Regions from separate parts of the Roseateles sp. GW821-FHT09G03 genome, predicted to be linked through region 1. Evidence: predicted binding sites of a transcription regulator. Region 1 holds the regulator's gene; each other region holds the start of a gene.
What was found. The regulator FliA, encoded in region 1, starts transcription of late flagellar genes. The targets are predictions, from matches to a motif close to CTAAAGTTTNNNNNNNNNNNGCCGNTA.
Positions count from the first base shown of each region.

Region 2: the regulator FliA is predicted to act here: its motif matches at 1,330-1,356, upstream of AC07OZ_RS12960 (putative motility protein).
Region 3: the regulator FliA is predicted to act here: its motif matches at 984-1,010, upstream of AC07OZ_RS04650 (FlxA-like family protein).

Region 1 is NZ_JBWKOK010000010.1:146,925-149,184, reverse strand. It holds gene AC07OZ_RS27380 (methyl-accepting chemotaxis protein) at 1-803, opposite strand, end outside; gene AC07OZ_RS27375 (RNA polymerase sigma factor FliA) at 875-1,588, opposite strand; gene AC07OZ_RS27370 (MinD/ParA family ATP-binding protein) at 1,610-2,260, opposite strand, start outside.
Region 2 is NZ_JBWKOK010000003.1:161,436-163,695, reverse strand. It holds gene AC07OZ_RS12970 (DEAD/DEAH box helicase) at 1-520, shown strand, start outside; gene AC07OZ_RS12965 (hypothetical protein) at 537-1,055, shown strand; gene AC07OZ_RS12960 (putative motility protein) at 1,106-1,321, opposite strand; gene AC07OZ_RS12955 (chitinase) at 1,692-2,260, shown strand, end outside.
Region 3 is NZ_JBWKOK010000001.1:1,036,972-1,039,231, forward strand. It holds gene AC07OZ_RS04645 (inositol monophosphatase family protein) at 96-890, opposite strand; gene AC07OZ_RS04650 (FlxA-like family protein) at 1,036-1,449, shown strand; gene AC07OZ_RS04655 (response regulator) at 1,490-1,924, shown strand; gene AC07OZ_RS04660 (alpha/beta hydrolase) at 2,051-2,260, shown strand, end outside.

The DNA of each region.
Region 1 (2,260 bases):
GACAGCCGCAGGAACCGGTCGCTGCACGCGAACGCCGACTCCAGCTTGCGCATCGCCTGCTGGATCTCCACCCCGAGCTCTCCCGAGCGCTCCGCCAACTGCTGCGTCGTCGCCTGGCTCTCCTGCGCCGACTTCGCGATGAGGTCGACGTCGACCTCCACATCCGCGAACGCCTGCAGGATCTTGCTCTGGCCGGCTCCTCCCGAGCCGTCCGCCCTCAGTTCCCGGCTGAAGGCCTCGATCCGCGTGTCCAGCGTCCCCACCGTGCCCATGATGGCCTTCGACGACGCCTCCACCTGCGCCGCCAGGTCCTTCACCGCATCCGCCACCACGCCGAAACCGCGGCCCGCTTCGCCGGCGCGCTTGGCCTCCACCGACGCGTTGAACGCCACCAGCCGCGTCTGCAACGCGATCTTCGTGATCTCGGACGCCGCCCCGGAGACCTGACGCAAGGTGGACACGATCCCGCCCACTTCGTCGCCGACGCCGGACAGGGCCGTGCGCGCGCGCTCGACCGCCTCGCGGGTCTGGTTCGTGGATTGATTGATGCCGTCCTGCGCATGCCGGACCTGCTCGAGCTCCGAGCCCAGCGCCTGCATCGCCTGCGCCTGCGAGGTCACGACCTTCTGCGTGTCCTCCAGCAGTCCGCGGACTTCGGCCGCGTCGCGGCCCAGTTTGGAAACGCCGCTCGAGAGCTCTCGAACGACCTTGGTGGTGTTGCCCTGCAGCGTCGGCTCGCGAAAGCCAACCTCGGCTCCCCCCACCGACGCGTCAGGCGCCGCCTTCCCGGCGCGCCTGCGCAATGAGTCCCACATCGGACGCTCCCCTCATGGTTCTTGGACCACAAGGATTGCGGCCGCGTATGCGGCTCGTTTTACCAGTCGCGCAGCTTCACGCGCAATCGGGCAATCGCTTGACTGTGCAACTGGCACACCCGCGATTCGGTCACCTTCAGCACCGCCGCGATCTCTTTCAGGTTCATGTCATGTTCGTAGTACATGGACATGACGTAGGCCTCGCGCTCCGGCAGGTTCTTGATCGCCTCCACCAGCGCCTCGCGCATGCGGTGGTCGCCCAGCATCGCCATCGGATCCGCCGAGTTGTCCCCGACGTGCCGGTCCAGATAGTCGTCGTTGTCCTCGCCTCCGGAGATGTCCTCCAGATAGACCAGCTGCGTCCCGCGCACCTTGCCCAGCATCTCCTGGTATTCGGTCAGCGAGATGCCCATCTCGGCGGCGATCTCGGACTCCTGCGGCGGGCGGCCGAGCTTCTGCTCGAGCTTGTGCACCGCGCTCTCGATCGAACGCTGCTGGCGGCGGTTGCCGCGGCTCATCCAGTCGCTGCCCCGCAGTTCATCGAGCATCGCGCCACGGATGCGCTGCGTCGCGAAGGTCTCGAACTGCACGCCCTGCGCCGTGTCGAAGCGCGACAGCGCGTCCGTGAGGCCGATCAGGCCGACCTGGATCAGGTCGTCCAGTTCAACGTTGGCCGGCAGTTTCGCGATCATCTGATGCGCCAGTCGGCGCACCAGCGGGCTGTACTGGCGGATCAGCGAGTTGTTGTCGAGTTGACCCTTGGCGGTGTACATCGTCTCGTCTCCAATCCGGCGTCAATGCGCAGCGAGGGTCACGCCTTGCGGGGCGCGGCCAGCCTTGGGCTGCCACATCGGCCGCGGACGCAGCGGCATCGCATCAGCAGCGCTGTCGAGCGCCGCACCGGGCACCGACGCCAGCAGCAGTTCGCGCGCCATGTGACGCATCTCGTGCGTCAGGGGCGCGGTCACCGGCTGGCGGGGATCCAAACAAGCCCACTCGCGCAGCACCGCGCCGAGGAAGCCGTCGCCGCAGCTCGAGAGCTGCTGGGCGATCCGCTCCGCCAGGCGCAGCTGCGGGTTGCAGGCCAGCAGCAGGCTGTAGACCATCAGGCCCGCGCGCTGCGTGAGCCATTTCATTCCGGCGTAGGCGTAGGTCACGCTCTGCACGTCGGTGTCGGCCAGCAGCACCGGACGCACTTCGCGCGACACCAGCACGCGGCTGAGTTCCGCGGCGCTGGCGTGCAGCAGGACGACGTCGGCGAACGGGGCCGCGTCGGTCACCGCTTCCAGGAATTGGGCGGCCGAGCCGTTGGCGTTGACGTAGCGCATCGGCAGTCCGCGCGCCGCGAGGAAGGAGACCTTCGCCGACAGCGGTTCCACGCAGGCTGCGAGGTCCACTGCCGCCAGCTCCGACGCCGCCGAGGCGTGCTCGCCCGCGTCCACGAC
Region 2 (2,260 bases), on a different contig from region 1:
CGAGCAGGGCCAGTGGTCACGCGTCCTGGTCTTCGTCGCGACGCGCTACGCCTGCGATCACGTGGCGGACAAGCTGCGTCGCGGTGGCCTCCAGGCCGCGGCCTTCCACGGCGACGAGAGCCAGGGCGCCCGCACGCGCACGCTGGCGGACTTCAAGGCGGGGCGGATTCAGGTGCTGGTCGCCACCGACCTGGGCGCGCGCGGCATCGACATCGCACGGCTGCCGGTGGTGGTGAACTACGACCTGCCGCGTGCCGCGGCGGACTACACGCACCGCATCGGCCGCACGGCGCGCGCCGGCGCGAGCGGGCTCGCGGTGAGCTTCATCAGCGCGGCCACGGAAGCGCACTTCCGCCTGATCGAGAAGCGTCAGGGACGTCGCGTCCAACGCGAGCGCATCGCCGGTTTCGAGCCGACCGAGGTCGCCTCGCCCGAAGCCGCCACCGGCGGCATCAAGGGCAGGCGGCCGAGCAAGAAGGACAAGCTGCGCGCGGCGGCCGCGGCCGCAGCGGGCAAATGACGGTCGAGGCTCTGGAATGACGGCCTTCCTCAACCGCCTGAGATCCATGCTTTCAGGCGGTACGCCTGAGCCCAAAGGCGAATCGATTGAAGACCCGCTCGACTACGACAAGGCGATCGGATTGGACGCCGAGGCCCTTGCGGAGTTGGGCATCTTGTCCGCCTACCTTGAACTGCTTCCCACGCTGCAGCAGTTTGCGGAGTCGCCCATCGAGGTCACCGAGCACATCGACGACGACGAACCGAGCTATGCCATCTCGGCGGCCGGAAAGAGGATTCAGGTCTGGGACGCCGGCACCACGAACGTCGACTGCTGGGAGCGGGCGACTGTCGCGTTCTTCGACATCGTCAACGCGAATCTCCAGACCTCGTCCCACAGGTTCTACGCGCTCTACGGTGGCAACGACCTCCACGGCATGTTCCTCACCGACGAGGAGTTTGCCGCCGCGAGAAGGACTCTCAAGAAGCGGTCCGAATGGCCATGGCTTCCAGTCGATGTGCCGCCGCACTATGGGTACCCAGACGCGGCCACCTGAAGTGGGCATCGGAGCGCGCGCGACCCGCTGCGGGTCGCGCAGCCGCGCGATCAGGCGTAGGTGTTGACGTTGCGCCCGAGGCTGCCCTCGGTGGCCAGGGCGGGCGCCTGCGGCAGGGCGGCGAGCAGCGCGGCAGCGCCGGACTCCTGGACGTCCATGGCCTTGCGGAGCACCAGCAGGCTGGCGGCATTGCCCACCGTGCCTGGCGTGCTGTTGGAAGCACCGCTGACCGCGGCAGCGACGCTGGAGGAATTGGCGATGTTCATACCTTCAATATCGGCGAATCCCCTGCAGAGTTGAGCACGAATCTCGCGATACCACGGGGCCAAGGTGGTGAAGCACGCTCAGCCGGCCTTCGCTGAGCCCCCCGGCTCGTCGATTTGTGACGCGGCCCGTCCAGCCCCCCGCTTCCAGGCACCCGACCACACGCCTTGTCACCACGATCCGGGTTTTCCCGCTGCGCCACTTCGTCCGGATTTCGGAAAGTGGTATCCAAGCGGTGGCATGAAAACTGGATTATTCGAATACCAGTAAAGATCCACCGTCGACGCAATCCGTCGGCTGGCTCGCATGCGCCTCCGGCGGCTTTGGTGCGGGTTCGGGACCCGCTTCGGTCTCAACCCTGGATCCACTGCCATGACCGTCTCCGTCCGACGCCCCTCCTCCGCCACGTCCGCCCCGCTGCGACTGATCGTCGCCCTCGGCGCCGCCGCCCTCACCTTCCAGGCGGTCGCGCAGACCGCCGCGGCCTGGAAGCCCGATGTCTACTACACGGCCGGCACGGTCGTGAGCTACAACGGCCAGCTCTACCGGGCCACCGTCAACCAGACCGACTACGCCAGCACCGGCTGGAACCCGACCAACGCGTCGCTGTGGACGCTGGTCGGCCCCGCGAGCGGCCCGGCACCCTCGCCTGCCCCTTCCCCGGCACCCACGCCGAGCCCGGCGCCCAGTCCCGCCCCTGCCCCCACGCCGGCCCCGTCTCCGGCCCCTGCGCCGCAGGGCGCGTGGAACGCAGCCACGGCCTACTCGGGCGGCGCGATCGTCAGCTACCAGGGCGTGATCTACCGCGCCAACTGGTGGACGCAGGGCGACAACCCCGCCGCGCAAAACGGCCCCGTCGGTTCCGGCAAACCGTGGACGGTCTATGGCGGCTCGACGCCACCCGCCCCGTCGCCGGCGCCCACGCCCTCGCCTGCTCCCTC
Region 3 (2,260 bases), on a different contig from region 1:
ACGGGAGCGACGTCAGCGACTGCGAGTGGGGCCGGAATGGGGCTTGGGGTTCCCGGAGGGAGGCCCCATGCCCCGTGGAGAGCCCGCGCCTGGCCTCACGCAGTCGTCTTCCAGGCTGCAGCCGCCTCGTCCCACACCTCCCGGCTGCGCGCCACGAGCAAGCCCGGCTGCCGATCCCCGGCGCGATAGGGTGTGCCATCGAGCCGCGCCGCGAAGCCGCCGGCTTCCGTGATGAACAGCGTGCCCGGCGCATGGTCCCAGGCGAGCTTGCGCCAGTACAGCGTCGCATCGAACGCGCCCTCGGCGAGCGCGGGATACTCGGCGCCGGCGCAGTTGAGGCCGGGGAGGATCTCGACGCCCTGCCAGGTCGCGACGCGGTCCTGATGCTCCTGCGGCAGGAAGCGCGTCTTGACGACGGCCCGCCTCAGCCCGGAGCCCGGCGCTGCGTGCAGCCGCTCCGACTCCCGCCAGGCGCCCTGCCCGCGACGGGCGTGATGCAGCACGCCCGAGATCGGATCGAGCATCCAGGCCCCGACGGTCACGCCGTCTTCCAGCAGCGCCACCATCGAGGACAGCGGTTCGCGCCCGGAGATGAAATTGAAGGTCCCATCCAGCGGATCGACCAGCCACACGGCGCCCTCGTCGAGCTGGTCGAGCAGCTCGGGCGTCTCCGCGCACTGCTCCTCGCCGACGACGCGTGAGCCGGGCACCAGCGCGCGCAGTTCGGGGGTCAGGAAGGCCTCGACATCGCGGTCGACGGTCGTGACCCACTCGCCGGGGGCCTTCTCCATCACCTCGTCGTCCGCCAGATGGCGGAAGCGTGGCGCGATCCAGGTGGAAGCGGCGTGGCGCAACAGGGCGGCGACGGGGTCAGGCGTTGTCGAAGTCATCCGGGGATGCTACCCCCTGCGCCATGACCCCGATGCGAGCCCCGGTGCGGGCCCGGGGATGCGCCCGCGTCACACCCGGGGGGTTCCGGGCCACTCAAGACCCGGCCCCGGTGGCCGATATCGGAGCATCGCCCAGGAATCCATCATGCACGTCGCCGTTCCCTCCGCCTCCTCAACGTCGAGCTCGACGGGGACCTCGTCCGCGGCTTCCGGCACGGGCCCCGACGCGCAGATCGCACGCCTGCAATCGCAGCTCAAGCAGTTGCAGAAGCAGATGAAGGACCTCGCGTCGGACTCGACGATGGACGCCCAAGCGAAGGAAAAGCGCCAGAAGCTGCTGCAGTCCCAGATGCAGATGGTGATGGACCAGATCGCCCAGATCCAGAAACAGGCGGCGGAGGCCGCGCAGGCGAAGGCGGCGGAGCGCTCCGGCCAGAGTGCCGCCCCTCAAGGCTCGACACAGGTTCAGGAGCAGGAGACCGATGGGGCCGATGAAGCCGACGCGAGGCGCTCCCCCGCTCACGCCACCCTGGGCGCCTTCCTCGACGAATACGCCTGAGCCGCCTCGCGCTAGGATTCCCCCCCTGAAGGGGTTCCACATGGTCACGACGATCAAACGCGAAGAGTTCTGTTTCCTGGTGGTCGACGATTTCTCGACCATGCGCCGCATCATTTCCGGACTGCTGCGCGAACTCGGCTTCAAGAAGATCCTCGAAGCCGAGGACGGCAAGGCGGCGCTGCGCCAGCTCGAGCTCTCCGCTGAATCCGGCGAGCCGATCCATTTCGTGCTCAGCGACGTGAACATGCCGGTGATGAACGGTTTCCAGTTCCTGGAAGCCTTACGCGCCAAGCCGGAGTCCGATCCGCTGCGCAAGGTGCCGGTGCTGCTGGTCACCGCCGAGGGGCGCAAGGAGGACATCATCCGCGCCGCGCAACTCGGCGCGACCGGCTACATCGTCAAGCCCTTCAACAAGGATACGGTCGGCGACAAGATCCACCTGACGCTGAAGAACCGGAACATCCTGGTCGACTGAGGCGCCCCCCGTGCGGGGCGCGCGTTCGAGCGCACGCCGCACGTAACGCACGTAACGGCTTCCGGGGAGCGGCCCGCTGCGACTGGACGCGACACTCGCGACCCTTCGTTGCTCCCACTCCCTCGCATGACCGACCGCAGGCAAGTCCTCGCCGCGGCGCTGGGCTCGCTGCTGATGCCGACCGTCCGGTCCATCGCCGCCCCCGCGCTGCCGGATGCCACCGGGCCTTACGCCCTCCCAGGCACCTTCGTCCACCCGCTGCCCGATCCGGCCACCGGCCGCCGCTACGAGGTCTGGGTCGACCTGCCGCCGAATGCGCCCCAGAACGCATCACAG